Regions from separate parts of the Asaia sp. A2 genome, predicted to be linked through region 1. Evidence: riboswitches for the same ligand, from Rfam matches in the RefSeq annotation. Region 1 holds a riboswitch; each other region holds the start of a gene.

Region 1 (10,676 bases):
CATAGTCCCCCTTGCGTGCCGAGACGTAACGCACGCCCGCGCCCAGATCGAGCGGCAGGTTGAAAACGCTCGACCATACGCCCCATAGATTGGCCGTCACCGCCGGGACGTCCGGAACCTGATTGCCGCTCGCATCGGTCGAGGCATTCGGGAAGAACGTGCCGTAACGGGCATAGGCATAGGCCACGTTCCCCGAGACGCTCCAGTGCCGGTTAATACGCCAATCGGCCTGCCACTCCAGACCGCGTGATTTCTGGCCGCCGGCTGTCGAGACACTGTCCTGTCCGGTCTGGACCAGCACCCTCGTCCTACGGATATCGAAGAAGGACAGGGTTGTGACGAGCCGTCCCGAGAGAGCGCTTGCTTTGAGCCCAATCTCTCCCTGACGTGAGTGACTCAATCGGGAGAATTGCCCCCGATTGGCAAGGAAAAGATTGGAGCCCGGTGGGTCTTCAGCGGTGGTATAAACCCCATACAGGCTCAGATTGGGCAACAGGTCAAAAACCGGACCGATGCGGAAATTGGCCGGATTGTAATGCCCCTTGAAGCTGGTGGACGCATTGAACTGGCCATTCTGGTTGAAGTTCTGCCTGTCGAGCGAAAGCCAGTCATATCTGAACCCTCCCACCAGCCGCAGCCTGTCGGTGATCGAGAGGGTATCCTCAAGAAAGAGCCCCGCATCGATCATGGTCGTGGGAGATTTACGGTAGGGATACTCCCCGGCAAACGACCCGAGTGCGCCGCCCTCAGGGCTCGTCAATGAGACGCTGTCGGCATAATCCGCATCGGGAAAGCCGCGATTGCGGATAAAGCGAATGTAGTAGGCATCTCCGCCGATCACGAGGCGATTGCGTAACCCGAAAAGGGGGTAATCGAAACGGGCATCGACGCTGTCTCCAAGCTGATGCTGGTTCTGATAGACATAGAAGCGATCGCGGCCGATCCGGCCCGGCATGATTGCCTGTCCGCCTGCATCAGTGGCGCCGGGTGACGCGATATAGCTGTAGGTCTCTGCATTGTCCCAGCGACGTTTGGCATACAGGAAATAGGCCTTGTCGTGCAGTGAGACATGGTCACTGGCAGCCCAGTCCAGATGCAGCGTCGGCGTCGCATTCACAGAGCTCGCCCGTGGGTTGGCTACATTGTAGTTGCGCCACAGCGAGGCTCGGCTGATGACAAGTCCCTGAGTTGAATGGAGCAACCCACCAGCTGCGTCTTTTACTGCAGAGCCCGGTACGAGCGGCGCACCGTAATAGGTCGAGAGATTATCGGTCAGGTAATCGACGGTAAAACGTGCCGTGAACTTTGCGTCCGGGTGCCACAGAAGCGTGGTGGTCCAGTCATTGCTACGCGGGCTGGCGCCTTTGACATAGCCATCAGATGAGGTTCGGCTGAAATCGCTTCGTATCGCCAGGGTACGGGTGAGGGGCACTGACCCGCCAATGCCGGCATTCCAGCTATTGAAGCTCCCGTAGGAGAGCAGGGCGTTGGCATGTACATGATCCATGTCCGGCGTGCGCGTGCGCATATCCACGGTACCGCCGACAGCACCCTGGCCATAAAGAACGGAGGAGGGGCCTTTCAGGATCTCGACCGCCTCGAGATTGAAGGCGTTGAGTGGCCGGTTCACCATGGTTGTGGGACCGAAATAGAAACCGTCGCGCAGGATCAGCACCTGGTTGCCGCTGAAACCGCGCATCATGAGCTGGGCCGGATTGCCGGGCGAGCCACCTGAGGTCACACCCGGTGCGAAATCGGCAGCATCTTCGGCATGCACATAGCCGCGCTGCGAGATGATCTTCTGATCGATAATCGAGATCGAGGCCGGATTATGCTGGAGACTGAGTCCGAGCCGGCCGCCTATGGCTGGGCGTGCCTTGAGGCCGGTACTCTCACCATGAGCCGTAATGTACTCGTCGTTGCTGCCCTGCTCCTGAGCGAGGGCAGCTGGTGAAAGCGGCAGAAAGCCAAGTGCAGGCGCGATTGAGATCCCTGTCAGGAGACAAGCCCTGAGTGAGCGCATGGGGCGCATGATATGTGTTCTATCCCGTGTTCACGTCACTACGATGGGCAGCGTTTCCCCTGCCACCTGCAGGACACCCCGCCCGCCGGTTCTCGTCCGTGACCCCGTGTGATGGCAGGTCTCCTGACTTGTGCGTCATGATGTGCGAACTGGCCTTCCCGGGGGGATAGTCCCAGTGGCTGAACCCTTGGCGGGTCCACGTTCGCACACTCTTCACCTACAGTTGCGGGGGCAGTCATGGCGTTCGACCATGTTCCCTTTTCATCCCGTCTCCGGAACACCATCGGCTCGGACCCTAGCTTTTCAACCTGTGCTGTCAATGCTGCGCGGGTCATGGTCTATAGTTTGGCTTTTCCTTGCGTCTATTTTACGACAGCGCTGCCGGCCTCGGGTGTGCAGGCCCGCGACGGCACAAACGTTCCCCACGCGCTCGGGAGAAAGGGTCACGCCTTAATGAGGCCCTGTCCCTGTTCTGGCGACTATGGCTGTGTCGTTTTCGCTAACGATTACGCACGTCGTTTTTCCGATGAGACAGGCTTTCAGGCCGGGTTCCCACGCCCGAAATGCGGGTCCGACCGGCTGGGCGATCCGTTTTCGACATGACCTGCGAGAGAGAGAACAAGCTTGCCCGAACGGGTGACGCAATCGACGTGGTACCAGTGGTCACTCGCGACAACCGGGATGGTATGTTGCAAAATCTGCCCCGGTTGTAAGGAAAGGTCCTGTCGCTGCCCGGTGTAGTGATCGATGAGCGAGAGAACGACGGGCTCGTTTGCACCGGTCCCCTGTCCCGCGTAGTTTAAGGACAGATGCAGGCTGTTTCCGCTCGCCTGTGAAGTCAGGCCAATGCGGCTCTCGGGATCATGGAGACGGTAGAACCCGTTCGGCCCGTAGATCTCGACCGTGCCTGAGGCCGAACAGTGGAACACAGCCGTTGTCTTGCCTGCAACGGTCAGATGTTGGCTTGCCTCACCCGTCTGACGGATACGAAAAACCACACCCTGCTCGGCCGTGTTGGCAAAGACCAGTTTCGTCGACACATCGGCATGGCTGGTAACAGCGAAGCGATAAGGCAGAGCCCGGCTCGGACGCTGACCGGCCTCCTGCAGGGGCAGGCTGCCATGCTCCGGTACGAGCGGAGGCGGGTGTGCACAGGAAATTCGTGTCTGGGGCAGATACGCGCTCGTGTCAGGAAGAGCCACGGACCACTTCGCATCAGGCTTGCTGAAATCGAAGGCAGAGGTCAGATCGCCGCAAACCGTACGCCGCCAGGGTGTGATGGTCGGGCAGGGAACATTGAACCGCTGCTCCAGAAAGCGGATGACCGACGTATGGTCGAACACCTGTGAATTGACCCACCCGCCTTTTGTCCAGGGCGAAATGATCAGGGCGGGTACGCGAGGCCCGAGGCCGACCGGCTCGCCGTGATAGGCCTCACCGTCCGGAAGCTGGCCAGTTATTGTCTGCGTTGAGGGAACAGGCGGCGGTACATGGTCGAAAAATCCGTCATTCTCATCGTAATTCAGAATGAAAACAGTTTTGGCCCATGTATCGGGGTGTCGAACGAAAATGTCGATCAGCTTGGAAATCAGATGCTCGCCAAAGCCGGGCGGCGCTTCGGGATGCTCCGAAAGGGCCGCAGGTGGGACGATCCACGACACCTGAGGCAGCGTTCCATCAGCAATGTCCTTCTCGAAGGCCTCCAGCAGGTAGCGCCCTTCCAGTTCGTGCATGTTCTCCTTGTTTGAGCCCGGAACGACCGCGCGCGCCTGACGATATCGCCAGTCCTGCTTGTCGAGATTACGGAACTGCCTGAAGGAGGCGAGCGGATTGTCGCCAAAATTGTCGTATTCCTGGTAGAATTTCCAGGTCACCCCGGCCTCCTGAAGGCGCTCGGGATAGGTCGTCCAGTCAAAAGGTGTGAAGGCGGGATTGTCATGCGCCATATCGGCCGACCAGTTGCCGTCATCGACATTCTCGACCGCCTGTTTGCCATCAGCGCCGACGGCAAGGCCGTTTGTACCGGTAAAGAAATAGAGGCGGTTGGGATTGGTCGGGCCGAAGATGGAAGCGTGATAGGCGTCGCAAATGGTGAAGGCGTCGGCCAGCGCGTAGTAATAGGGAATTTCTGCGCGGGTAAAATACCCCATCGTCATCGGGCTTTTATGGGGGACCCAGCCATCCCACTCGTTCCACGCGGCCTGGGTGCCTTTCCAGCTATGGTCAAGGCTTTTGAGGCAGGCCGCCGAGGTATGGATCGTATCAAACAGGAAAGGCCATATGGCACGGCCGGTTGCGTCCTTCTGGGCAAAGACCGGGCTCCCATCCGCCTGCTTCTCGGCGCGCGGGTCGCCAAAACCACGCACGCCACGCAAGGTGCCGAAGTAGTGATCGAAGGCCCGGTTTTCCTGCATCAGGATAACGACATGCTGGACATCCCTGATCGTGCCGGTTTCACGATTGGCAGGGATGGCGAGGGCCTGACGCAGGTTTTCTGGTAAGATGGTCCCCGCCAGCGCGGCAGCACCGAGATGAAGGAAATGCCGACGGCTGGGTTTCATGCTGACTGCTCCGGAACTCAGTTGAAGTGCTTGCGGATCGTGAAGAAAACCATGCGCGGGGCTGCGGCCTGAAGCGTCTGGAATGTGCCGGACGGATCGGAATTGATAAAGCCGTTGCTGCCTACTGTTGCCACATAGCGCTTGTTGAACAGGTTGGAGACGTTGATCTGCGTGTCCAGACCGCGGAGCCAGAAATTATGGCTCTTGAAGCGATAGCCGAGATTCAGGTTGAACACGTCATTGGCAGGCACATAGGCATCGTTTGTATAGGTGTAGTAACGACGATCCTGGATCTGCATGAGCACATTGCCCCAGATCTGCCCGTCATCATAGCCGAGCTGCACATTGGCCAGATTGCGCGGCATGCCGACCACGTTCTTGCCCTTGATGGCGGCCGAGACCTTGCCATCAGCCATCACATCATCCTCATAGAAGGAGTTGTTGAAGGCATAGGAAGCGAAAATCGACCAGTTGGGCGCGAATTGCCAGTTCACGGCTGTATCGATACCGCGTGAGATCACCCCGCCGACATTCGACAGAACTGAGGCGTTACCCTGAATACCGACACCCTGCGTCACAGCCAGCAGGCGATTGTCGAATTCGACATAGTAGCCGGTCACGGTCGCCTGGAATGTCTTGGTGTGATAGCGGTAGCCGAGTTCTTCCGTGTTGGACATTTCGGGCTTCAGCTTGCCCTGAAGCGCCTGGAAACCGGCAACTGTGGTCGAGAAAGGCCCTGAGGTCTGGGCGCTATCGAATGCCGCCATGTTGCGCGCGTAATCCACGAAGATTTCGTGGTTATGGTTGAAACGATAATTTGCGCCGATCTGTGGCAGGAAGCCATTGGTGGCGTTGAGCGAGCCCGAGGGATAGGCCGTGGGCATGGGGGTGCCCAGATAGCTGCCGTTCATGGCGCGTGCCGTGTTGTCCACGATCAGCGACTTGAAGCCGTAATTGACCTTCAGCTTCGGCGTGATCTTCCAGGTATCACCCAGATGAACCTGATAGGTCTTGGTGTTGAAGGCACTCTGCCACTGCGTTGCGAAGGCGTTGTCACGATACCAATGGGTCGAGGAGGGTGAGCCGTCCAGCGCCAGCGGGTAGAACCGGCGTGCCTGATTGAAATTGTTGTTTTCGAACCAGAACCCGCCTTCGATGGCATGGTTGGCAATCTTGTATGTCAGGCTACCAATGAAGCCGGCGCGATGGATATCGTATTCCGTCGTGCGCGTGGATAGAGGGGAACCGCCAAGCTGTGCGGGTGTTGCCGTATAGGGCGTAACCCACACGCCTTCACCTGTGTTGGTGTGGCCATAACCCATGACATAGCCGGACAGGCGGTTATTGATCCGGAAATCGAGCTTGCCATAGCCCATGGCATCCTCGCGCAGGCCGCCTGCGTTATAATAGACGGTATCCTGATTCTCGATGCCCTTGGGAAAGGCGGTGCCATTCTGATAGGCATAGGCAATCTGCTTCGCGAGGGCGTAGTTGCCTGTGATATTGTCGAGATTATAGCCGTAGGTCTTGATCTGGGCGAGGGAGAGATCCTGATAGTCGTTCTCGGCGCGCTTGGACCAGTCACCAAAAACAGTCAGTTTCAGGTTATCGCCCAATGGCTGCACGTATTTCGCATTGGCCTGGTCCTGGCGCTGCACGCCGTCGCCCTTCCATTTATTCGCGTCCTGATGGTCATAGGACACATAGAACTTGCCGCCGCCCTTGAGCAGACCGCTATTGATGCGGGCAAAGGTCCGCCAGGTCGAGGCAGAGCCGATCGTACCGCTGACATCGGCGCCGAACTTGTCTGATGGATCGATGGAGGTGAATTGAAGCGCACCACCGAGGTCATTGGATGCTGCAACACCCACAGCCCCTGCGCCCTGCGTCAGCGTGGCGGGGCCGTTATTCTCGGTTTGCAACGCGCGACCGATGGAAAGCCCGTTATCATTGCCATAGGCCAGATTGCCCAGTGGAACGCCATCAAAGGTGAAGCCAAGCCGGCTCTGGTCGAAGCCACGGATGATGATCTGCTGCGACCATTCATAGGAGCCGAGCGGATCGGACGAGGTGAACATGACACCCGGCAGTTTCGAGAGCGCCTTGAAGGGGCTGGTGCCGGGCGTGTATTCCTGAATGGCGGTGCGGGAGATCGTCTGTGTTTCGCGGGCCTGACCAGCACCAAGCACGATAATCGACTCAGGTGACTTTGCCTCGACAGAGGTTCTTGACGCGTCGGACGTTGCGGTTACGCGCTTGCGGGCCGGCTGGTTATGTCGCGTCTTTTTCTGGCCGTGTTGAACCGCGTCACGCTGCGCGACCGAAGTATTCTGGGCCATCGCCGCAGGATGTACTGCGACAAGCAGGGCCGGAAGACTGGCCGAAATAACGAGACGATGTCTGAGTTTCATTGAGAGGAGCCGTTTCGTCCATGAGGGTCACGATGCAGCTCGTCATTATCGTGACAGGACGTATCAAAGTATTATGGTTTTATTAAAATCAGATCGGAAACAAAACATTCACCACTCTGTCACATAGTAAAACTCTAAACAGGCCTCTCTGATCTCGCTATAAGCGCGCGGGTCGCGGCCAGCGCGAACGCAATTCCCGTGATATAGGCGATCAGGTTGAGCCACGAGAATTGCTGCCCCAGCAGGAAATGTCCCACACTATTGCGCCGTAGCGTTTCTAGAGCTTCACAATGAGCCAGCTTGATACACTCGCTGGCGCCGGCCCCAAAGGCAGCGAGAAAAAGCGTGCGCCTCATGGATTTCCCACCCGTGAGCAGCAGGGCAAGGAACCAGAACATGGCCCCCCAGAGAATGGATCCGCTCCATTTTCTGGCAACCAAAGGCAAGCCAAGAGGGGCAAGGCGGCAACACAGACCTAGCGTCACGACAAGCAGACACAGCCCCATTGAGTGCAGACGCCCCAGAATTTCATGTCGAGGGGGGAGCAGACTTTTCTCCGCCGCTCTCACCGCCCTCCTGTCTCCACCGCGTTTGCGAGATGTCGCGGACGATCAGGCCGCAGAAGCAGTGTGACCGTGATGAAGGCGACGTACAGTAGCAAATACCAGGAAACGAGTTTCTGGGGATGGACGACCCATGTAAAATCACGCTTCGCGTAGAGCCATGTTCCGGTGAAGGTGCCGATATTTTCCGCAATCCACAGTGCAATGCTTGAGAAGAAGGCCGCCAGAGGCAGGGGCATGCGCCAGAAGACATCGACGATCCGATAATGGATCACGCAGTGCCGATAAAGAAGAACGGTTGCGAGAACGAGCAGCCAGCGCAGGTCCGGAAGATAATGGTGCGTGAAGAAATTGGCATAGATGGCGAGCGCCAGGAGCAGTGAAAGCCTGAAATCCGGATAAGGCTCAAAGCGCATATCGAACAGGCGTATGACACGCGCCATGTAACTGCCCACCGAGGCATACATGAAGCCCGAAAAGAGCGGCACATGAAGGATCTTGAAGAACCCGGGCTCGGGATAGGCCCATGATCCGGCGGACACCTTGAACCACTCCATGGCCGTGCCCGTGATATGGAAGGCAAGAATGATCAGGGCTTCTCTTCCGGTTTCGAGCCTGAAGAGAAGAAACAGGATCTGGGTCGCGATGGCGAACAGGAAAAGCGCGTCGTAACGGGCAATCGCCCAATATGGTGACCAGATCCAGTGTGAGACCAGAATGGCCGCAAGCATCAGCCCGCCAAACAGGCAGGCCCAGCCCTGCTTGAGGACGAAGAGAACAAAAAGACCTGAGAAGCCGTGAAGATATTTTCTGACCACACGCCCGAGTTCGTGCTCGAGATTGGCTGTTGCGCTGGCATCGGGTTGGGACGGGGCGTTCATGGCGCGGCTCCTTGTCGTTTGCCGCGCCATTGCCGCACCCCGTGCCCAAAGGCAAGAGGCGCATCCCCCGCTCTCAATACCTAGCGAGGCAGGAAGCTGCGCTCAGCGGGAGAGAGCGAAATTGAGCCCCCCCATAACGGTCAGACCCTGATTGGGAATGGTTGAGATCTGGCTCGTATAATAGCGACGATTGGTGATGTTGTCGGCATTGATGAACGCCTGAATCTGGCGCGTGATCTGGTAAGAGCCGAACATGTCGAACACTACATAACCGCCTTGCTTGGGGTAGAGTGCCGTGCTGCTTGAGGGCCTGCCCAGCGTTTGGGTGGCGGCCCGGATACGGGCACCGAGCGAGAGCTTGTTGTCGAAAAGATGCAGCCCGACCGTCCCTGCCAGAACCGAACGTGGCGGCGTGGTGAGCATGGCGCCGAAGCCGGTGTAATCGGCGCGCGGCAGCTTTGTGGTCGTATTGGTGTAGGACAGCGTTGCAAAGACCAGGCGGTTATCGTAGCGCGCCTGCCCCTCGAAGCCGTGCGTGAAGGTGTTACCCGCCATGTTCTGGTAGAAATACCCGTAGGTCGGGATATAGGAGCCAGCCGCCGGACGCCCGATCACACGCGTCTGGGCGATATAGTTCTTGATGCGCGTGTCGAAATAATCGCCGTCGAATGTCACCTTGTCGCCATCCGTCAGCACGTCACGATAATGTAGCTTGGCACCGATTTCCCAGCCATAGGTTTGCTCAGGCGCGAGATTAGGGTTGGGAATAAATTTGAGGAAGCTGAGGCCCGGATGCGAACTGGCCATGAACATCTCGGTGACGGCGGGCGGACGAAAACCGAGACCGTAGCTGCCATAAAGCTGCAGGCCGTGCACCGGCGTGACGGCCAGTGTCACCTTGGGATTGACGGCATCGGCGCCTCGGGAGGCCCTGAACGCACCCGCATTGACTGACGTGAAGCCTGAGGCCTCATTAACCCCGCTGCCAGAGGCATGATAGGTGTCGTAGCGCAGGGCACCCGTCAGCTGCACGATCTTCCAGTTCAGGGCGAGCTGGGTGAAGGCACTGCCAACCCCGCGCCCGCCGGAGGGGGTGGACCCCTCATAGCCCGTCTGGTCCTTCGTCTTGACGGAGTCATGATAGTACTCGCCGCCATAATTGAGCGACGCGAGCACGGGGCCAATCGGGAATTGCGAGGTGTTGTCCGCCTCGAAGCCCAGCGTGGTCAGGTTATATTTCGTCAGATTGGCCGCGGCGAGGGTGATGGCGCGGTAGGCCGGCATGGCATTGTCCAGCCCGGTAGAGACCACATAGCCCTTGACGTGCAGCGAGATGAGCTTGTTGTCGTGGGGGGTGAAGCGATACTCCAGATTGCCCTGGTTGTTCTGTATCTTGTTGCCCGCGTAGATGCCTTCGGTGCCCTGTCCGAATTCATTGTGATAGATGACGGTACCCAAGGTCAGGCTTTGGTCCATGCCGGGCTTGATGTCGATCTTGAACAGGCCGGACTGCATACGCTGGTAGGTATCGGGAATACGCGTGCCAGCGCCATCCTCGTAATCGCCCGAGCTGCGCATGCTGAAGGCTGCGGCCAGACCCAGCCAGGGCCGCACCCTGACACCCGCGCCGACCACGCCCGAACCATCATAATTATTGGTGCCGCCCAGTGCGCGCGCCATCACGCCATAGCGTTTGCCTGAATCGACCAGATCATCAACGCCCAGCGTGTGCATGTTCACGACACCGGCGATGGCACCCGCACCATCGGCGGTCGAGACCGTGCCACGAGAGACATCCAGCCCCGCGAGCAAGGCCGGGTCGACATAGACACTGCCATTCGCGCCATGGCTGCTGGTCTGAAAGTCCTGCCTGGCACCATCCACCATGACATTCACCCGACCGAAATCCTGCATGCCGCGTATGGAAATCGCGAGGGAGGGGGAGCCATCATTCTGGAAATAGACGCCCGGCAGCCCGGTGAGGATCATGTAGGGCTCGGTAGGGGCGACACGGAGCATGTCATTGCGGGTCAGTGTTGAACTCGCCTGCGGCACGGAGATTTCGTTCGTTCCGTGAACCTTCACGCTGGGCAGGGCGATCTCGTTGCCGCTGCTGCGGGTCACGGTGCGGGTGCGTGCTTCTGCGCGCGCCAATTGCGTGGCTCCGGTCGCGGTCGTTGTGCTCGCTGTCGCACGCTCTGATACGGGAGAGGCGTGTGCGCTGCCAGTCGGCGTGT
Region 2 (10,676 bases), on a different contig from region 1:
GGCCATTACGATTTTGATCCGCACATCCACGCCCACTGGCAAGGCTGGTACGCACGCGGCAGCGCAGAAAACCAGGTGGGTCAGGGAACATGGAGCAGCACGCTTTTCAACGATGCGCTGACGGCAAATAATGCCGGGCCCTATAGCAGCAGCTATTATCAATACGGTGTCACGACTGGTGCATTCGCTCTGAGCACCAGCAACCCGTTTCTGACAGGTGCCGAACAGAGCACGATCAAACAGGCTCTGGCCGAAAACGGCCTGCCAACCGATACATTCTATCTTAACCGCCTCAATCAGGATCTCGATCAGGGCCTGTTTCGCACCACATCGCAGATGTTTCGTTTTCAGGGCGGGCTGAATGGCGATTTCCGGGCCTTCAATCGTCAGTTCAACTGGAAGCTGCAAGGCGAGTATACGCGCAATACCAATGCCACGACGGCTCCGTCACTCGTTATTCCCAATCTTGTCAACGCGTTGAACGCCGTAACCGCTGCTGATGGCACGATCGAATGTGCCCCCGGCTATCAGAACGCCCCGATCGCCACGCGCAGCGCGGTATGCGCTCCGCTCAACCCGTTTGGCTACAACCAGATGACGCCGGCCGCGCGCGACTACGTCACAGCAGAGTCACGCTCGACCAATCGTAACACGCAACGCGATTTGCAGGCCGAAATCAGTTCGACCGTGGCGACCCTGCCAGCAGGGGCGATACGGTGGGATCTGGGGTACGAACATCGACGTGAGGCCTATCATTTCGACCCCGGTGCCTATCTGCTTGGCTGGAAGCAGAACGACGGCAGCTATCTTCCTTACGGGATCAATGCCTCTATTCCTTATACGGGTGGCGCCTATCATACACATGAAGGCTTCGGCGAACTCGATATCCCCCTGATCTCACCGACAATGCACCTCCCGGGCGCCTATCATCTCTCCCTGACAGCCAATGGGCGCATAACCTATAACAGTATCACCGGCGCTTACTGGACCTATATGACCGGTGCCGCCTGGTGGCCCACACGTGATATCGGTCTGAGTGGCAATTACGCTGTATCGGTGCGCAACCCTGCGATCGGTGAACTCTACTCCCCTCAATCCTCGACCTATCAGAACGGTGTCGATCCCTGTTCCGATACAGGCCTTGCGTCTGGCCCCAACCCAGCCCTGCGAGCCGCCAATTGCGCACGCGCCGGACTGCCGCAGAATTTTGTCTCGAACTTCAATTCCTACGGCGTTGAGGGTACAGCCGGGGGGAACCGGAATCTCTCCAATGAGCGTTCCAAAAGCTATACGGGCAGCCTTGAATTCAGGCCGCATTTCATACGCGGGTTCGATGTCAAAGCCTCATTCGTGGATGTCAGGGTTTCTGATGCCATCACCTATCTGAGTGCCAATGATCTGCTCAATGCGTGTTACGACACCGGCATCTACCCGAATAATCGCTTCTGCTCGACATTCACCCGGGATTCATCGGGACAGATTTCCTCTTTCCGCTCCGGCTATTACAATATCGCCAGCTACGACACCCAGGCCCTTCAGACGACGATAGAGTACAACACCCCCCTCTCCCGTCTGGGTCTGCCTGAGAACTCAGGGGTGATCGACCTTCGGGGCAACTACGTGCATTATGTCAAAAGCACGCGCAATTATGCCGGAAGCACCTATCTGCTTTCGGGTAATATTGCTGCGCCCAATGACAATTTCACGCTCAACACCACGTGGGTACGGGGGCCGCTCAGTGCACAATGGCAAACCATCTGGTATGGCCCGAGCGTTGTTGCCCTGCAGGTGCCGGCCACGCGCTTTGAGGGCAACAAACGGCCTGCCTTTGCCTATTTCAATCTCTCACTCGACTATGCCGTGACCAAGCATTTCTCAACCAGCTTCGTGGTAAACAACATCACCGATGCCCTGCCACGCGATGCAGGCATCTATAGCGTGGGCCGTTATTACGAGGCGCTTATTGGTCGCGCCTTCCAGATGCGCATCGGCGCCCATTTCTGACCGCAACGTGCACCGGTGGGTGTCGCCCCGACCACCGGCGCACCAAGACGATGAGCCCGTCGTCAGTTTTTGCGTCGTGCATCGACCCGGCTGAAAATCAGGGACAACATCCAGGCCAGCACGAACAGCCCGATCACGATAAACCCGATCTGGTTGAAGCTGTCGCTGACAGCGGCCACCATGCCCCAGAACCGCCCTTCAAAACCGATCTGGTCACCCAGCAGACGAAGCGTCTCGATACTGCCAATCCCGACAGCCACGATCACCGAGATCAGGGTAATGATGATGTTATAGCGCAGCTTGCGCAACGGATCGACGAAGGCCCAGCGATAGGCCCCGAGCATGAGAACACCATCTGCCGTATCGACAAGGGCCATGCCCGCAGCGAACAGGGCAGGAAAGATCATGATCGCCGCAACCGAAACACCCCGGCTCGCCTGTGAGGCAGACAGCCCCAGAAGCGATACTTCCGTCGCAGTATCGAAGCCGAGGCCGAACAGAAAGCCGAGCAGCACCATATGCCAGCTGCGCGAGACCAGTCTGAACAGCGGATAAAGCAGGCGCGACAGCACTCCACCCCGGTTCAGAAGTGCTTCGGGGTCGACCTCCTCAATCGCTCCACCAGCCCGTATGTGACGCCAGGCGCGCCAGGCGCCGCGCAGGACAATGAAATTTGTGATGGCCAGGGCAAACAGGAAGCCGGCAGAAACGAGCGTGCTGGCAATACCCCCTATATCACGCCATGCACCAAAACGCTCCTGCATCGCCTGTGACAGCAGTGCCGTGCCCAGCGCCGCCAGCACAACGATCAGGGAATGACCGATGGCAAACCAGAACCCTGTCAGCAAGGGCTGACGCCCCATTTGGATGAACTTGCGCGTGACGTTGTCAATCGAGGCGATATGATCGGCATCGACAGCATGACGCAGGCCGAAACCATAAGCGAGCAGGGCGTTGCCAAGCAGCAAGGGCCGATCGCGAAACATCACGAAGGTCCAGACCCAGAGCGCCATATTGGCCAGAAGCAGGCCGATCCCAAGCAGCGAAATGCGCCAGCGCAGCAACGGCGAAGACACCGGCAAGGTTTCAGCGCTCATCACTACGCCCTTCGCCGGGATGGAAAGTCGATGCGGGCCGATCCGCATCCCGTGCAAATCGCAATGCACCAATAGACGGGGGTAATTCGTTCACGAGAAACGCTCTCCGCAATCGCCGGATCATCCCGTCCGGTCAGGCAGTCAGACACGACAAGGGCAGGTCTCCTGGCTCACGGTTCATCGCTCCCCTGCCCCTTCCCGGATGACCTGCATCCAGTGGTTCCGGCAGGGCGCTCACCGCTCACAGTTGCGGGGACAGCTGCCGCCTCGTGCCCGATCCTTTCAGGATCAGCCAGCCCGTTCGGCATTCCCTTTTCACTTGCTTGCACAAGACCCTTGACGCGGGCGAGCCTACCCCCTCACCCCAGTGAAAGCCAGCTTCCAGCCGATTGTAATCAAGGGTCTCTACCTTGCGGTAGCGGAGCAGCACCCAGGCTGCCCAGCCCGCATTGCATACCATTTCAGGGAAACCATGCGCCTTTCCAGGCATTTGTTGGACCGTGACTTTGGTTCGGCCATGCGTCGGACCCCAGATAAACGGGAGCAGGAAACGATGAGCGCCTATCGTACAATCAACCCCGCCACAGGCAAAACCGAGCGTGAGTTCGATCTCCACACCAAGGCACAGGCCTTTGAAAAGCTAGACGCTGCCCATGAATTCTACAGAAGTGACTGGCGTCACCGCAGCTTTGCCGAGCGCAAGGCCATCGTCAGCAAGGCGGCGCAGATCCTTGAGCAGAACAAGGAAAAATATGCCCGACTGATTTCCATCGAAATGGGCAAGGTTCTGCCTGAGGCCATTGCCGAGACCGAACTGTCTGCGAAGATCCTCGCCTATTACGCCGAAAACGCCGAGAAATTCCTTGCCCCGCGTGAGATCCCTGTCTCGGAAGGTCGTGCGACGGTCCTCAGCCAGTCTCTGGGTGTCATCTACTGCGTCGAACCCTGGAACTTCCCGTACTACCAGCTTGCACGCGTGGCAGGTCCCAACCTGATGGCCGGCAATGTCGTGCTCGCCAAGCACGCACCGGGTGTGCCGCAATGCGCCCTCGCCTTCGAGGCGCTGTTCCTCGAAGCCGGGGCACCCAAGGGAGCCTGGACCAATCTGTTCATCGACAATGATGTGTCGGAAGAACTGATTGCGCGCCCTGAAGTGCGTGGCGTGGCCCTGACCGGCAGTGAGCGTGCAGGCAGTGCTGTCGCCGCACAGGCTGGCAAGGCTCTGAAAAAGACCACGCTAGAACTCGGTGGCTCCGATCCGTTCATCGTGCTCGATGATGCCAATCTCGACGAGGTCATCCCCCGTGCCGTGGCAGGGCGCATGTCCAATAACGGTCAGGTTTGCACCGCCGCCAAGCGCATGATCGTTCATGAATCCCTGGCCGACGAATTCGTGCGTCGCCTCTCCGACGCCTTGGCCGAATTCCGCTATGGTGATCCGCTGGAACAGGGCGTCACTCACGGCCCGATGAGCAGCGAAAACGCCATGAAGCTCGCACTGAGCCAGGTCGAAAAGGCAGTCGATCACGGGGCAAAGCTTGTCACCGGCGGCAAGCGGCTTGATCGCGAGGGCTTTTTCATGCAGGCGGCCCTGCTCACGCATGTCACCAAGGATAACCCGATTTTCTACGAAGAAATTTTCGGTCCCGCCGCCATTGTCTACCCGGTGGCCGATGACGACGCTGCCATTGCGCTTGCCAATGACTCTCCGTTCGGTCTGGGTGGTTCCGTTCATACGGCTTCCGTCGAGCGTGGTCGCAAGCTTGCCGAGCGCATCGAGACCGGCATGGTGTTCATCAATGATGTGACGGGCACCGCCCCGGAACTGCCATTTGGCGGGGTCAAGAATTCCGGCTATGGCCGCGAGCTTTCCTCCAACGGGATCGAGGAATTCGTCAATCACAAGCTGATCCGCTCAGCCTGATCGAAACCGGCCTGTCACGATCGTCCACCTGATCCGTGACAGGCCCTCATGATGCCCTGTGCAAGGCCTTACGAAAGCCAACTCCTGACCTCATGAGCGCCGCGACACGCTTTGCCATGAAACTAAGGCTCACGTTTCCGCGATGAATAGGGTGCAACGCACAGCCCGCGGCACTTGACCGCCGTCCGGAAAACGGAGCCTCATCATGACCGATTACGCAAAGCCCCCCTTCGATACCCCTCTTCAGGATCGCATCCCCGGTCAGACCAAAGCCATGACGCCCCTCCCCGATCATGGTGAGGGGACGTATGAAGGTTCAGGTCGTCTGGAGGGCAAGATTGCCCTCATCACAGGTGGCGATTCCGGCATAGGCCGCGCTGTCGCCATCGGGTTTGCTCGTGAAGGCGCCGATATCGCGCTATCCTATCTTGAAGAAGAAGCCGACGACGCCAGGGAAACAGCTGCCTGGATCGAAAAAGCAGGCCGCAAGGTGCTTCTCCTCCCCGGCGACCTGAAGTCACGCGAGATCTGCAAATCCGTGATCGATGAGACGGTCTCGACTTTCGGCCGGATCGACGTTCTGGTGAACAACGCTGCTTTCCAGATCGAACGCCTCGCTCTTGAGGACATCTCGGAAGATGAATGGGACGACACATTTGCCACCAATATCGGCGCGACATTCCGTCTGACCCGTCACGCTGTTCCCCATATGAAGCGCGGCGCCTCGATCATCCATACCATCTCGGTCAATGCGGACAGCCCCAAGCCGCGCCTGCTTGCTTATTCCGCCACCAAAGCCGCCATCCAGAATTTCAGCGGCGGACTTGCGCAGTTGCTTGGTGAGAAGGGAATTCGCTCCAATACCGTTGCCCCGGGCCCGATCTGGACACCGCTCATTCCTGCGACCATGCATGGCGACCACGTGCATGTCTTTGGCGAGGATACCCCGCTGGGCCGCCCTGGCCAGCCTGTCGAACTGATCGCGCCTTACGTCATGCTGGCCAGCGACGAGGCCAGCTATATCTCGGGTGCTACCATCGCCGTAACAGGCGGCACACCTGTCATCTGAGGGATAGTGGGGCCTTGCCCCACGCCCCACCAAAGGGCCGTCGCCCCTTGGAAACCCGGGATGCCAGGGCTTTCAAGGAGGTCATTCCAGCTTCGGCTGCGGCCGCACGCGGCATTGCGCTTATGCCGCAATCTGGGCCAGAGGCTCGCGCTTCAGGCAGCTTCACCTTACCGACAGCCGCAATGGTGTCACCGTTCTAAAACGCCAGACGAATAGAGTGGCGCAGGTTTCTACCTCCGCAAGAAGCGGGGCAGCGCTGAACGCTACCCTCTTCCTGCACTGATACGCCCTTAGATCAGCGATGACCGTTGGTCAGCTCATCGGCGAGTGTCTTCTCGTTATAGACCACTCTGAGCGCGGTGATGATGGCGCTCGTATCGGTCGCGACAGCACGGTTATTGCTGATGTCGTAATAGAGATCACCCGCAAGGCTCGGCAGATTACCATCGAAGATCAGGCCGACAGCCTTACCTTCGCGATTGATGACCGGAGAACCGGAGTTACCCCCCACGATGTCGTTGGTCGAGACGAAATCGAGATGCGTCGCCAGACCCAGATTGGCCTTCGCATCCAGCCAGCGCTTGGGCAGAGCAAAAGGTTCGCTGCCGGTGGCGTGACGGTACATACCCGCAAAATCCGTGAAGGGCGCGACATCTGTGCCATTCTTGCGCCAGCCCTTGACGGTGCCATAGGACAGGCGGGGCGAGAACGTGGCGTCGGGATACAACGCATCGAGGCGATTTTCGGCCTTGGCCTGAGCGAAGCGTGCACGGGCAATATCGCCCTGAGCCTTGTGCAGCGGGGCCGCAACGTCGTCACGCATACGGTCGTGGAGTGACGCATAATCGGGATAAAGCTTGCGGGCAAAGACGATCAGCGGATCAGTCGAGGCTTCGATGGCTTTCAGCCCCCCTTTCCACAAGGCGAGACGCTGTGCCGGATCAGACAGATGCGTCCCCTTGATAAGGCGCGCCGCCACATCTTCCGGTGCATCATTGCCAAGGGCCAGATGGACAAGACTGTCATCGGCACCAGCCACCTGACGCAGGCTGGTCAGGCTGAGTGCCAGCGAAGCAGTTTCAAGATCCGGATAGAAAGGCTCTTTCGCACCAAGGCTGGTCTCGATTTCGCCAAGCTGGGCGTCATGGAAGCCCGCATGACGCTTGGCGTCGGGCTTGGCCCGCTCATGGGCGCCTTCCACCAGGGTCATGACGTCATCAAGGAAACCACGAAAGACCATACCAATGGCCAGATTACGCGTGAACAGATCCTTCTCAAGCGCTACAGCCTTGTCCACCATGGCAAAAGGCTGGCCATAAGCAGCACGACGCGCCGGGTCGGCATCGATCCAGCGTTGCAGGGCGGCATCTTCCTTCTCACGTCGGCTCACGATATCGCCTGACTGAAGTGCCGCCTGAGTGCCGGAATAGGATTTCAGACCGTTCTGGATACCGAACAGCGTATTTTCCGCCTGTTTCGCATGATCGGCGCTTTCACGGCTGTATTGCCACAGCATCCCCTCACGCACTGAAAGCATGGCGATAATTGCCGGATTGGCGACATCACGCTGGAACGCGAGGGCTGCAGCAGGCAGCCCGCGCTGCGTGCGCCCCGGATTGCCGGAGGTGAAAACCAGATCATCCGCCTTGGGGCCATTCGGATCAAATTGCAGGAACGGCGTATTCACTGGCTTGCCACCCTCATAGACGCGCAGCATCGACAGATCGATATCGTAGCGGGGATAATCGAAATTATCTGGATCACCGCCGAAGAAAGCGATCCCCTGCTCGGGGGCCATCACCACGCGCACATCGTTGTAGCGGCGATAACGGTAAAGCGCGGTCTGCCCACCATGATAGAGCGAGACCATGTCGCAGCGCCAGTGCGCGTCATCACCGCCCACGCAATCCTTGGTCAGCTTGCTTTCCACTTCCTGCAGGGCCGCCGAATAGGCGGCCCCCTGCTTGCCCTTGGTGGCTTCTGCCACAGGGGCAGACACGTCTTTCATGGTGTCGAGGCGATCGAGCTCCATACCGGGGCACTGGCGCTCATCGGCGAGATCCTTCGTGTAGAACCCGTCGCGGAAATAGTCGTGATCCTTGTCAGACAAGGCGGCAAGGCATGAATTGGCGCAGTGATGATTGGTCATGACCAAGCCGTTGCCTGACACGAAGGAAGCAGAGCATCCCTCGGCCAGACGTGCCGAGGATTGCACAACGTGCTGGATCCAGGCGGCATCAGGCTTGAAATGATAGGTCTTCTGCAAAGCAGCGTTAGGCAGATGATCGAATGTCCACATGCCCTCGTCGGCGCGTGCAGCGTCCGCAAGCGTTACGGCACCGAACAGGGCCGATGAGAGGAAAAGCGATAGACGGGCACGGTTCATGGGCAGCAGCTCGGTTCTGAATGATGATATAATGTATCAATCCATAACATACGCCATTTTGCAAATCCGAAAATCAGCACGGTGACCTTGTCCGGCGGCTCTGGCTGGCCGTCGCCAGCGTGCCACACGCTTAAACCCATCGAGGCCGCGGAAAAGACACCAGTTTGCGAAGAGGCTATTCCCCGGAGGCTCATATCGCAAAAATCACGCTGTGAAATGAGAATTGGGTTTATTACCGTCGCGTTGAGATGCGTTCCCCGAGGGAGGCTGCGGCAATCGTACCAAACGTACAGTCAGGAACCTTGAGGCCTTTCCTCGCCGCGATCATCCGACCTGCGCCACGAGACGGGAGAAAAGCGCCAATTCATCTGGCGTCGCAGGCTCATTCAGCCGCCTGACATGGGCAGCCATGATTGCCGAGGCGCGAAAAGGCAACTCACAACCCGGCCGATCCTGAACCCGCCCTGATACAGCACAAAGATGCGTGCGAAAACGCGCCTCATGTAACGGGAACGTCGCGCGGCATGAAGGTTCGATGCAATCGCCCGAATGCCCGTCCCCTGGTCGATCGGCGGCACGGGGGCGGACGCGATTGGCCACGTCTCTCATTATTCGATCGGAACGATCACGACACCCGCGCCCTGAGGTTTGACGAAAGCGAGGTCACTCTGACTGTGGGACAGGCGCAAGCGCAGGGTGAGGCGGGAGCACCCCCCTGCTCCGTTTATAAACCGACAGCATTCTGCGATGGGGTCGCGAAATCCAGCTGTAAGTCCTGACATAATCCCGGGAGAGCGCGTCATACAGCGCCTTGCGCACATTGCGGTTTTCACCGGCAGCTTCCGGCTCCTGGCTGATGATATATGCAGGTTCCTGCGTCAGAACTGCATGCAGTTCTGCGAGGGGGTCCATGCCCGTCGCACCGGCTTCGCGCTGGAGCCCGAAATGGGATGGAAATGGATGCGACGTCAATCGGCAATATGGCAGGGCATCATAGAGCGCAACGGGACCGTTATAGATAAAAAGGCAACCTGATTTTCCGTAATCCACACTTTTCTCAAGCGCCAGGAAAAGCTCTTTCCCACCATTCGATCTCAAATGCTTCCAGGTACTCAGTTGCGAAGCCACAAGCCCGATAATTGCCATAAGCCACGCCAGATTGCGACCGGATTTCCTGTAGAACAGCGGGGCAATCTGGATGGAAAAGGGTACGAGAAGCGGGAGGATATAATGGATGTACCAGGTGCCGAAAATCACGAACGCACCGAACGCCACCATCGCCCACATAGTCAGAAACGAGACGTAAGGTGCCTGTTGCGCAGAAAGGCTTCTTCTGGACAGAAAATTCACGCCCATGACGATGAAAAACGGCCCCAGCAAAGGCAGGAGCTTGATCAGTCTCTCCGAGATAATCTGATGACTCTCAATCGCACGCAGAAACACCGAGGAAATATTAGAGAACAGCCACTCATGCCCGTAACCGCTCATTATATAGAAAAGACCAGAGGCAATCGTGGGCAATACAGCAACAAAAACCCATATGGCAGAGTCAGCAATGATGCTTCTGGGGTTACTCCCTGATCTTATTTCCCGATATATCAGATATAGACCAGCAAACATCCCTTCGAAGACAACGGTATATTTTATCTGAATAGCCACCCCGAAAAGGAGCATGATCAGGATGCCGACCGGTCTGCGGCGTTTTCGATCATTTCCCTCGAAATCTTGCAGGTGATCCAGAAGAAGGCACATCGCGCCAGCGACCAGGAGATTATAGAAAATGGGCGATTGGCCACCTTCGCCCTGTGCCAGAGTGGGCCAAATCTCATAGATGAGCGCCGCAACCAGCGCTCCGCTGGCAGGAGCAATCCTCAACGCCATGCGACGTATCAGTAGCGCCGTGCCCCACAGGGCCAGCAGTGCCCCGATCTGATAGGCGATAACCCGATACGCCCCGAAGAGATGAAAAAAGGCGTAAAGCAGAAACAGGCCAATTGGCTTACGGTCCCAGAAATCAACATAGGGCAGATGGCCTTGCAGTAGCCGCCCCCCTCCGAAGAGATAGAACTCCTCATCCCATTCAAGGATAGGGTTCCCCAATGTCATGAACCGTATCAACAGTGCCGCGAACAGCAGAAAAAAATGCGGATAACACGCGACGACTATTTTGTTCAGTTGCTTCAAGAGAGCCCACTT
Region 3 (10,676 bases), on a different contig from region 1:
TCGTTCTCGTTGAGCGTCTCGACCGGGGAATAGCCCCAGGGATAGATCGCCTTGTAGGCGGGATAGGCATTCAGCGATGAGGCCAGACGGTAGTTCTGGTAGGATTGCGCATAGCGATGGGCATAGGTGCCAAGCGCGTAAAGTTGGATGTTGTCCGTCAGATCATAGCCTGCATTGACGGAAACGCTCTCGCGCGTCTGCTCCGGCTGGCTCAGGATATTGTTCTGATAGGTGCCGGTGCGGTTATCGGCAGCGCTGCGATAAGTGTGATCCTGATGAACGAAATCACCGCTGACATGCACGAAGCCGCGTGAGCCCAGACCGGCCCCGCCATCGAGATAGACACCCTGCTGGAAGCCATCGCCCTCTGACGTGATGCCGGTGATGTTCTGGGCGTGAAAGCCACGCGCCTGCTTCTTCAGGATGATGTTCACCACCCCTGCCACGGCATCCGAGCCGTACTGGGCGGAGGCACCATCACGCAGCACTTCCACATGGTCGATCGCCGACATCGGGATCATGTCGATGTCAGATGCCGTCGAGCCCTGCTGCGGGCCGGGGTTGGAATAGATATTGGCCGTGTTGTGACGACGCTTGCCATCAACAAGCACGAGCGTCTCGTTCGGGTTCAGGCCACGAAGGCTGATCGTGTCCGTCATCGCACCCGCATCGAAACCGGCAGTCGGGGTGGTGAGCGACGGCAGAAGAAGCGAGAGCGCATCGCGCAGCGTGCCCTGCCCGGTGGCGGCAATCTGCTTGTGCGACACGATATCGAGCGGCGCGATGGAATCACGCGCCTTCTTGCCGATCTCGCGCGTGCCCGTCACCACGATGGCCTCACTGCCACCATCGGCATCGCCAGCGTGAACCGGCGCAGACTGGCGCGTGCGCAGCGCATTTTTCTTGCCGGCATGGCTGGCCACCGGTTTGGCCGGGGCCGCCATGCTGCTCGCGGGATCTGCAGAGGCTGTTTGCGCCAGCGCCTCACCCCCGCAGGACATCAGACACGTCGAGGCAATGAGGAAAAACACCCCCTTGCGCGCAACTGATGGCAGGAGGGTATGGGAGCGTAACAGCATGACAAACCTTACCGTTGATTCAGGATTGCCACACTCCTCATTCGTCTGTTGCAGTTTGTCAACGTATCGGCGACTTTTGCGCAACAAACCCACAGGGATTGTTGAAAAAATGCAACAGAATTGCCGCACCCTGTGCAGGGGCCGGGTCTGACACCTCGAAAGGGCGGCGCTCCGCCAGCGCCAGCATCACGCGCAACGGGCCACCATGTGTGACGATGCAACAATCCTGTGCCGCCGCCATGCGCTCCTGCCAGAAACCCGTCACACGGTGCAACAGTGCCTGCACGGTTTCGCCCCCACCCGGGGCATAGCCCATAGGGTTGGCTGCCCATTCATCCAGCGCATCACGGGGCACGTCTGACCAGAGACGGTTTTCCCAGGTGCCAAAATCCAGCTCGGCCAGACGGGAATCGCTCTCACACGCCATCAGCCTCTGCCCTGCCTGAGCACCCTGTCCAGATACCTCGACCAGAACCCGGGCAGAGAGCGTGCAACGTGATGCAGGCGCATGAAACACCCGGATTTCAGAGGACAAAGCAGTCCCCATCGTGCCTGAGGATCGCGCGGCCATGCCGTTGCACCAGATACGTTGCCAACCGGAGACACAATCCTGCCAGCCCGCGGCCAGATCAACGTCCAGCCGCCCGTAGCACAGCCCCGCCGCCACCTGCACCGCAGGGTGGCGCGCCAGCAGCATGGAAAAAGCCGGTGTCACGTGTCTGACGACGGTCTGGGACCAGACAGCACGTGAAAGAACGTGCCCGAAACCTGACCACGGCGGCTTCCCGCCTCGCCCAGATCCTGCCCCTCACCATCACGCAGCGTCACGAAAGCCTCGTCCGATCCACGATCCGTGACACTCGCATAATGGAACTCATGCCCACGCAGCACCTGTCCGGCCGCGCCGAGTACACCATCATGGCGCAGTCGCGCTTCACGATAGCCGAGCACCATCCTGCGGCGTGCGAAGGAGGTCCGGTGCGATAGCAGCCCCAGCATGGAATGGGTCGTGCCGGATGAATCCTCAAGGCTTGCGCCCAGAACCATATACCCTCCGCACTCGCCGTGGATCGGTCGTGTCTCCGCAAAACGCGTCATACCTACCCTGAAGCGGCTGGCTGCTGCCAGTGCCGCCGCATGCAACTCGGGATAACCGCCGGGCAGCCAGCAGCAATCCGCATGCTCTGGTGGCGCTTCATCAGCCAGAGGCGAAAAGGGCAGGATTTCCGCCCCGGCCTCGCGCCATGTCCGGGCGTGATGGGCGTAAAGGAAGGAAAAGGCAGCATCATCGGCCAGAGCAATCACTTGCCCCGGGGGGCTGAGCGTGACCCTGTCCTGCGGCGCGATCGGGCGATACGCCGCAGCCAAGGCCAATATGGCGTCAAGATCGAGCTCGGCCTCGGCCTTGTCTGCCAGAGCGGCGAAAAAACCGGCCAGATCGCCACGCTCGCGCGCCTGCACCAGACCGAGATGACGCTCGGGCAGCACGATAGCCCTGTCGCGCCGGAACACGCCCAGAGGAGGATGCCTCAAGGCAACACGGCAGAGCCTTTCATGACGGTCCGAAGCGATATTGTTCACAACGGTACCGGCAATGCGCACATCAGGCACCCATCCGGCCATACCCTGTGCAATGGCACCCACGGTCTGTCCCTGCCCGCTCGCATCAAGCACCAGCAGAACCGGCATGGCGAAAAGCGAGGCAATATCGGAGGCGGCCCCACGCGCGCCGTCCTCAAGGGGGAGACCATCGAACAGCCCCATGGACGATTCCACGATGACCAGATCCGCTCCTTCCGCCGCCTGGGCCAGCCCTGCGGCCATCTGGCTTCGTGTCATCGCCCAGCTATCGAGATTGGCACAGGGTGCCCCTGATGCCTCCTGATGAAACGCGGGATCGATATAGTCGGGGCCTGTCTTGAGCGCCCGCACCTTCAGCCCCCTGCGGCGGAAGGCGGTAATGAGTGACAAGGTGAGCGTGGTCTTGCCCGAACCGGAGCGCGGGGCTGCCACCATCAGCATACGGGTCATGGGCTCTCCCTCGTGATGGATGCGTTCATGAGCCTAGTCTTCCTCATCAGAACCGCAGGCGTGCTGGACCGGGTTAGCCCTCTTCGCAGATCAGACCGGCTCATGGTCGCTCGCCAGCACTCTCGCCACCGCGTTGCTGCGCGGCCGCCATAGATCGCGATCAAGCAGATCGGCAAAACGATGCTTCATGTCTGACAGCGCCTCCGGGTTATGGGCCTCCAGAAACGCGGTGCATTCCTCGTTTTCCAACAGCGCCGAGAAAGCTAGATCGATCTGTCGGTCCAGCCGTGTAGGCAGGGTCGCCGCCCAGCCCTGAAGCGCGGCGACACTACGCGCCATTTCCGCGGCACCCCGATAGCCATGGCGCATCATGCCCGCAATCCAGCGCGGATTGGCCAGTCTGCCCCGCGTCACACGCGCCACTTCCTGCGCCACATCGCGCAGCCGGGGCGTATCGGGCTGGCTGGTATCGCCATGAAGCAGGATCGGTGAATTCCCAAGGCTGGACGCTGCGGCACCAAGCCCGCCTTCATGCGCTGCCATGTCGACACTTTCGAGCAGATCCGTCTCGGCATGGTCCTGCATGTGCAGCACGACCTCTGCCCGGCCGAGACGACTTGCAAGCTCCGCCCCGGCCCTGACGCCTTCCCGACCGCCGCCATAGCTCCATTGTGACCCTTCAAGATAGCGACGGCCAAGCTCGTCTCTATCCTTCCAGCCCCCCTGGCTCAGTGACGCCTCGAGCCCTGTGCCATAGGCCCCCGGTGCCGCACCGAATATGCGCGAACTGTCAGGGTCGAGAGTGAGCGGGTTCCACTCCGCGTCTTCTGCACGCGCGGCCACGGCACGTGAGGCTTGATCGAACAGATCGATCAGCCCCGGAAAGGCATCGCGAAACAGCCCCGATATACGCAAGGTGACGTCCACACGGGGCCGGTCAAGCACGGTGAGCGGCACGATCTCGAAGCCGCAAAGCCTGCCACTTGTGGCATCCCACCGGGGCTGCACGCCCATGAGCAGAAAAGCCAGCGCCATATCCTCTCCCCCCGTGCGCAGCGTGGCGCTGCCCCACAGATCGAGCACGAGATGACGCAGGTTTTCGCCCTCCTCCTGGATATGCCGTGCCAGCAGCAGATCGACCGTGCGATGGGCCAGAAGCAGGGCGGCCCGCGTGGGCACCATACGCGGGTCAGTCGTTGTCAGGTTGCGGCCTGTCGGCAGCACATCCAGACGCCCGCGTGTGGGTGCGCCCGAGGGGCCGGGGGGGATGAAACGACCGTCGAGCGCCGCCAGAAGAGCCAGACGCTCGGCCTCGGGACAGACATCAAGACGCGACCGCACCGCCTCCGGGGGGACATGGGCTGTCTCGGACAGCATGGCGACCAGCGCATCATGGCGGGGCGGCGTACAGCCGAAAACATGCAGGCCATCACGTATCTGGAGGTCCTTGACGTCGCACAGATAGGCATCGAGCCGCGCCAGCGCCTCGGCCTCATCCGCCGGATCATCCTTAGGCGTTCTCACGCGTGCATTGCGCCCGTCGGCCCCTTCCCGGCCGGTAGCGCCTGAATGGCTCTCGGCCAGCACGCCCAGATCGGCAGCCCGATCGAGAATCTGACGGCGCAGCATGGTGCCGCGTCGCTTGTCCAGCCCGTCTGCCTCGGCATATTCGTCGATCAGGCGTTCGAGGGACTCCATGGCGCTGTCGAGCCCTGCACGCTGCACGGGCGGGGTCATGTGACCGATCATCACCGCACCGAGACGCCTCTTGGCCGCAGCCGCCTCACCAGGGTTGTTGACGATAAAAGGGTAGATGACCGGCACCCCGTCCAGCAGCACAACGGGGACACATTCGGGTGAAAGTGCCACGGCCTTGCCGGGCAGCCATTCCAGCGTGCCGTGCGTGCCCAGATGCACGATCACACTGATATCGCCTATGCGGCGCAGCCAGAGATAGAAGCCGATATAGGCATGGCAGGGCGCAATATCGGGGTCGTGATACTGCGCCTTGCGGTCAGATTCCTGACCACGACCGGGCTGAAGAGCGAGAATGAGGGCGCCGACGCGCAGAAAGCGCACACTGACCGGCTGAGAGGGCATCCCCCATGTCGCAATGACTTTTTGCCGGAACGGCTCAGGCAGGGTGTCGAAAGCCGCCCGATAGGCGTCGGCGCTCATGATGAGAGTGGGCGCGGCGCGGCACAATCTGTCTGGCAGCTCTGATGCGACGAGAGGTGGCACGTCGTATCCCGCACTGGCCAGCATGGTGGCGATGGCCTCGACACTGGCAAAACTGTCCAGCCCAACAGCGTGGGCGGCCTGCCCTTCGGCACCGGGATAATCAGAGAGAATAAGCGCCAGACGCCGCTCGCCCGGCGTTTCGGCTGCCAGACGCAACCAGCCCTGCATCTGGCGCACAATTTGCGCAATACCGGGGGCATAAGCCACGCGCCGCGCTGGCAGGCCGGGCGGTGCCTCATCGCGAAACGATATGGGTGCCCCTGAAAGACGACCGTCAAATTCGGGCAGGACGATCTGCATGGCTAGATCGGACGGTGACAGCCCCCGGGCGGCCTTGCGCCATCCTTCAAGCGTCGTGCCCGGCTGGAGCAGCTGGACGATGGGCACACCCGCTGCTTCTAAAACCGATGCCCCGCCATCATCCCCACGAGAGGCGAAGAACGTGGCATTCAGAATGATGTCAGGGGGCTCGTCCACAAGCCACCGGTCGAGAAAAGGCACGACTTTGGCCGCGCGAAGCGACGAGACATACACCAGATCGACCCCGCATCCGGCAGCTGCGATCGCCTCTGCCAGCGCATCGATCCCATCGAGATCGGCAGAAAGGAGGTGGGCGCGATAGAACACGACCAGAGCCCGACAGGAGACGCCCGTGTTCAGGCAACGGTAAATTCCGGCCTCAGGCAGCTTTTCGGCCTCGGCCCCGTCATCCGCATTCAATCCGGCAATGGCCCCCATGAGGGTAAGCGCACAGCGCAGATTACGTGTTCCGCCCTCTCGAAACAGGCTGTCGAGCCGGGCCCACTGGGCGGGCGCGATGCTTGAGAGGCTTTCGAGTGCAGTATTCGGCGTGGCCTCCCCGGTGATGAAGGCCAGTGGAACAGCCTTTTCCCGACAGACGAGCCTCAGTTCATCCACGCCGTAACGCCAGTATTCGGTACCCCCGAGCAAGCGCACCACCACGCAACGTGCATGGGCAACCGTCTGCTCCAGATAAAGATCAACCGACAGGGGATGACGCAGGCGCGACAGGGTGGCGACCTGCAAACTGGGGTCTGACGCCCTGTGCACATCGCGCAGGCCCAGCAGGTCACTCTCGGAAAACGACAGCAGGACAAGATCGGCTGGCGTGTGGGCGAGGTCCTCGGCCACAGCCTGCCCATCCAGATCATGCGTTTCCCGAAAGAGAATATGCACGGCTCAGCCTGCGTCGAAGCTGCGCTGCACAGCCTTGGGGTCAAGCCCGTGCAGACCGATCACAACCAGCCTGCCCTCTGGCGCCTCGCCCTGCTCATAGGCATGTCGGATACGCGCGCCCACCGCCTGCACGCTTAAACGAAGGCTCTTGCCTGCCACGCGGGCAAAGCCTTTCATACGCAGCACATCATGCTCACGCGCCACCTTCTCAAGTCTGGCGATAAAGGCTTCGGCACTGGCCTGCTCGGGCAGGCTCAGCACGAAGCTCGTGAAATCGTCATGCTCATGCTCATCCGCCCCGTCATGATGCGAGGGGCGTGCTGCCAGATCGTCCTCTGCCGCAGCGGCAAGGCCGAGCAGCACAGCCGGATCGACACGCCCTTCACGGGCACGAATCACGCGCACCCGACGCTTGCGTGCAGCAAGACCGGCCTCGACCGCAGTAAGGGCGGCGTCATCCAGCAGATCCGTCTTGTTGAGGATGACCAGATCGGCTGAATCCAGCTGATCCTCGTAAACCTCTTCCAGCGGGTTATCGTGGTCGAGCGATTCATCTTCCTCGCGCTGCTTCGCCACGGCCTCCGGGTCATCGGCAAAGCGGCCATCGGCCACTGCCGGGGCATCCACCACGGTAATCACGCCATCCACCGTCATGCGCGTGCGCACGCTCGGCCAGCCGAACGCCTTGAGCAGCGGCTTCGGCAAGGCAAGACCCGAGGTCTCGATGACAATGTGATCGGGCGGGGTCGGGCGATCGAGTAGGGCTTCCATGGTGGGGATGAAATCATCCGCCACAGTGCAGCACAGGCAGCCATTGGTCAGCTCGACGATATCTTCCTCAGGGCAGTTCGGAATACTGCACCCACGCAGGGTCTCGCCATCGATGCCCAGAGACCCGAATTCATTGACCACTATCGCGATGCGGCGGCCATCCGATTTCTCGATCAGGTGACGCAGCAAGGTGGTTTTGCCCGCGCCGAGAAAGCCGGTGATGATGGTAACAGGTATCTTGCTCATGACAGTCTTTCAGATGCGACAGGTTGGGCAGGTGCAGCGGGTTGATGAGGTTCGCCCGACGGCGACAACTGGCCAGGAAAACGCCCCAGAATGATATCGCGCAGGCTTTCAGGACGCTTTGAAGGCATGACCGTTCCTGAGCGCGAGTGTTCATAGGCCTTGGCATAGATCATCAGATCCTCCGCCAGGTCGGGCCTCAACCCTCCCAGAAGCCACGACCATTTGCCGGGCATGGACAGGGTGGCGGTGCAGCCCCGCTGGCACGCCGCAAGACATTTGACCCCCTCGACACGCACACCGGCGATGGTCGCCTGCTGCAAGAGGGCCTCGTGCAGCGCCTCACCCCCGTCCCTGCAGGTGAGGCAGACATGAATGACGGGAGGCGTATCGCAAGATGTTATCGGTTCGGCCATGAGCAATCCCGGACCAGGCCCGTAGAACGGGCGCAACAGGGCACTAGGATGATTGCCGGGATATCCCGGCCTGCCATAAGCCGCCCCGCGATGACGGGTGCGGGTTCATGGTCTGTCGCGCTCCGGGCACCCCGCCGGATCGTGAAATCAGTGACGCGACGGCAGGTCTCCTGGCTCATGGTCCCGGTTGCCCGGCATTGCCGCCCCCTTCCCGGCATGGTCACCAGTGGGCTGCGACGGCAATGACATACCACCTACAGTTGCGGGGGCAGCGCAGGACTGATGCACATGGCACGAACCTGCTTCCCTTTTCACCCCTTGCGAGGCACCGTCGCTCATTTCCTAGCAGGTTTATCAAAGGAGATGCAAAGCTCGGAGAGGACAGGGCGACGCGCGCCTTTCCCCTGTGACCCGGAGCGTCGTTCTATCCGATTGTTTGCAACTTGAAACATCATGTCCGTTGCTGACATCATGGGGACGAGCCTGCGTGATACGATCGAGGGATGACCCCAATGCCTCATCTTCTTCTTGTCGATGACGACCAGGATATCCTGACCCTTCTCGGCAGTTTTCTGCAAAAGCATCACTATCAGGTCTCCACGGCGGAAACGGGCGAGACCATGTTTGCCATTCTGGGCAGGCAGCCGGTCGATCTGGTGATTCTCGATATCATGCTTCGCAACGAGGACGGGTTCAGCCTGTGCCAGCGCCTGCGTGCCCGATCCCGCATCCCGGTCATCATGCTTTCGGCCATGGCCGATCTGACTGACCGTATTGTGGGGCTCGAGATCGGGGCCGATGATTACCTGACAAAGCCATTTGACCAGCGCGAGCTTCTGGCCCGGGTCAAGGCTGTTCTGCGTCGTGCTGCCACGCCGGGCGAGACAACCCCGTCGCTGCGCCCTGTCCTTCGTTTTGGTCGCTGGGTTCTGGATGTTGCCCGTCGCGAACTGCGCGCGCAGGACCAGTCGCTCGTCCCGCTCTCGGGGGGTGAATTCGATCTGCTGCTGACCTTTGTCGAACACCCGCAACGCGTTCTCACGCGGGACCAGCTGATGGATATGGCTCGCGGCCCCGACCATGCCGCCTTTGATCGCAGTATCGACGTGCAGGTCAGCCGCCTGCGCGCCAAGCTGGAGGACGATCCCAGAAATCCAACCCTCATACGCACCGTACGCAATGGCGGCTATATGTTCACCGCTGCGGTGAAACGATGAGATGGGCGAGGCTTCCCCCTGATCGCGTTTTCACACAGGACACCATCTCCCGCCGCCTGATTGTCACCGTGGCCCTTGCCGCCGGGATAACGCTGCTGTTGCTCGCGGTCTTTGTCGAATTTGGCGGCCCGTGGAGCAAGCCTGATATTGAAGCCACCGGTATGGTGAGAGAGGTTGGGGCCGTGCTTCGCATGGTGCGGGTAGCCCCCGCCACTGACAGGGAAACGCTGCTGGCAGCAGCGCAATCAAGACAGATCCATTTCGGGTGGTACCCAAAAGCTTCGCCGCTCGCGAAGGCTCTGGCCGCGGGACATTACCGTCGCAGCGAGATTGAGGAGAGCTGGCATTTCCTGAGCCCGTTTCTGGGGCAAAAGCCTCCTGCCATCGCGGTGTTTCAGGAAGATAACCCTGTCTCTACCCTCCCCGGCCTGCCCTATGACCGTTCGCTGTATCACGACGCGTATTTCGTCGGGATCCAGCTCGATGACGGCAGTTGGGTGCTTTGTGTTGCCCTTCAGCGTTTCTGGGGGCTTTACGCCTTTCAGCGCCTCATGCTGGAAGGCATAATGCTGTTTGTCTGGATCATCGCGGTGTCACTCATCGCCTCACGCCAGCTTTCACGCCCGATCGAATATCTGGCCCACGAAGTCCGCCGGCTCGATGCGCAGCCAAACTATGCACGTGTCAGCGAAGCGGGACCCAGAGAGATCCGTCAGGTAGCGGTGACGCTCAACGCCATGCAGGCGCGTATTGCGAAGTTCATCCTTGATCGTACCACGATGCTTGCTGCCATTTCGCATGATCTGCGCACGCCGCTCACGCGTATCAGACTACGCGGAGAGTTCATTGATTGCCCGACGCAACAGAAACTGCTGTTTCGCGATGTTGACGAGATGCAGGCCATGATCGATGGCGCCTTGTCGTTCTTCCGCGACGATGCCTCCCATGAAACACAGACGGCTTTCGATCTTTCCGGGCTGCTTGAAACCGTCGCCTATGATTTCTGCGATCAGGGGCATGATGTGCGTTACGACAATCCGGGTAGGGTGGGATATCGCGGTCCGGTTCACGCCATGAAGCGCGTTTTCACCAATCTGGTCGAGAACGCGATCAAATATGCAACGCCGCCGCAAATCACCCTCGCACCAGGCGATATGACAGACGCATCACCCGCAGGGATTCGGGCGACGGGCTGGGTCGTCACCATTCTCGATCAGGGCCCAGGTATTCCACCCGACGCGCTCGATGCCGTGTTCGAACCGTATTTCCGGCTGGACAAGTCGCGCAACCGGCAGACTGGCGGGGTTGGGCTTGGTCTCACATCGGCCCGTACCGTCATGCGCGGTCTGGGCGGCGATATCATCATCGATAACCGGGCGGAAGGGGGATTGCGTGTGCGTGTTCTGTTGCCCGCTTCCGACTGAAAGACGCCAATATTTCCACATGGCCACAGACGGGACATAACGCAGAAAGACGCGACT

What was found. Region 1 has a riboswitch for cobalamin ahead of ACWNRM_RS12710 (TonB-dependent receptor). Riboswitches for the same ligand answer to the same signal wherever they lie in the genome.
Region 2: it holds a riboswitch for cobalamin, as region 1 does, so the genes downstream of both, ACWNRM_RS05330 (HoxN/HupN/NixA family nickel/cobalt transporter) here and ACWNRM_RS12710 (TonB-dependent receptor) in region 1, are expected to answer to the same signal.
Region 3: it holds a riboswitch for cobalamin, as region 1 does, so the genes downstream of both, ACWNRM_RS12605 (DUF1636 family protein) here and ACWNRM_RS12710 (TonB-dependent receptor) in region 1, are expected to answer to the same signal.

What each region holds. Positions count from the first base shown of each region.
Region 1 covers NZ_JBXWTO010000017.1:3,339-14,014, forward strand. The annotation lists gene ACWNRM_RS12710 (TonB-dependent receptor) at 1-2,032, opposite strand, end outside; cobalamin riboswitch at 2,120-2,323, opposite strand; gene ACWNRM_RS12715 (phosphocholine-specific phospholipase C) at 2,563-4,584, opposite strand; gene ACWNRM_RS12720 (TonB-dependent receptor) at 4,602-6,995, opposite strand; gene ACWNRM_RS12725 (DUF2809 domain-containing protein) at 7,130-7,564, opposite strand; gene ACWNRM_RS12730 (DUF817 domain-containing protein) at 7,561-8,439, opposite strand; gene ACWNRM_RS12735 (TonB-dependent receptor domain-containing protein) at 8,542-10,676, opposite strand, start outside.
Region 2 covers NZ_JBXWTO010000004.1:195,287-205,962, reverse strand. The annotation lists gene ACWNRM_RS05335 (TonB-dependent receptor domain-containing protein) at 1-2,004, shown strand, start outside; gene ACWNRM_RS05330 (HoxN/HupN/NixA family nickel/cobalt transporter) at 2,067-3,101, opposite strand; cobalamin riboswitch at 3,240-3,454, opposite strand; gene ACWNRM_RS05325 (NAD-dependent succinate-semialdehyde dehydrogenase) at 3,655-5,025, shown strand; gene ACWNRM_RS05320 (SDR family oxidoreductase) at 5,231-6,094, shown strand; gene ACWNRM_RS05315 (S46 family peptidase) at 6,390-8,480, opposite strand; gene ACWNRM_RS05310 (hypothetical protein) at 8,805-9,080, opposite strand; gene ACWNRM_RS05305 (ArnT family glycosyltransferase) at 9,144-10,586, opposite strand.
Region 3 covers NZ_JBXWTO010000016.1:36,651-47,326, forward strand. The annotation lists gene ACWNRM_RS12580 (TonB-dependent receptor plug domain-containing protein) at 1-1,001, opposite strand, end outside; gene ACWNRM_RS12585 (histidine phosphatase family protein) at 1,138-1,794, opposite strand; gene ACWNRM_RS12590 (cobyrinic acid a,c-diamide synthase CobB) at 1,791-3,110, opposite strand; gene cobN (cobaltochelatase subunit CobN) at 3,201-6,548, opposite strand; gene cobW (cobalamin biosynthesis protein CobW) at 6,552-7,565, opposite strand; gene ACWNRM_RS12605 (DUF1636 family protein) at 7,562-7,978, opposite strand; cobalamin riboswitch at 8,122-8,326, opposite strand; gene ACWNRM_RS12610 (response regulator) at 8,482-9,195, shown strand; gene ACWNRM_RS12615 (HAMP domain-containing sensor histidine kinase) at 9,192-10,619, shown strand.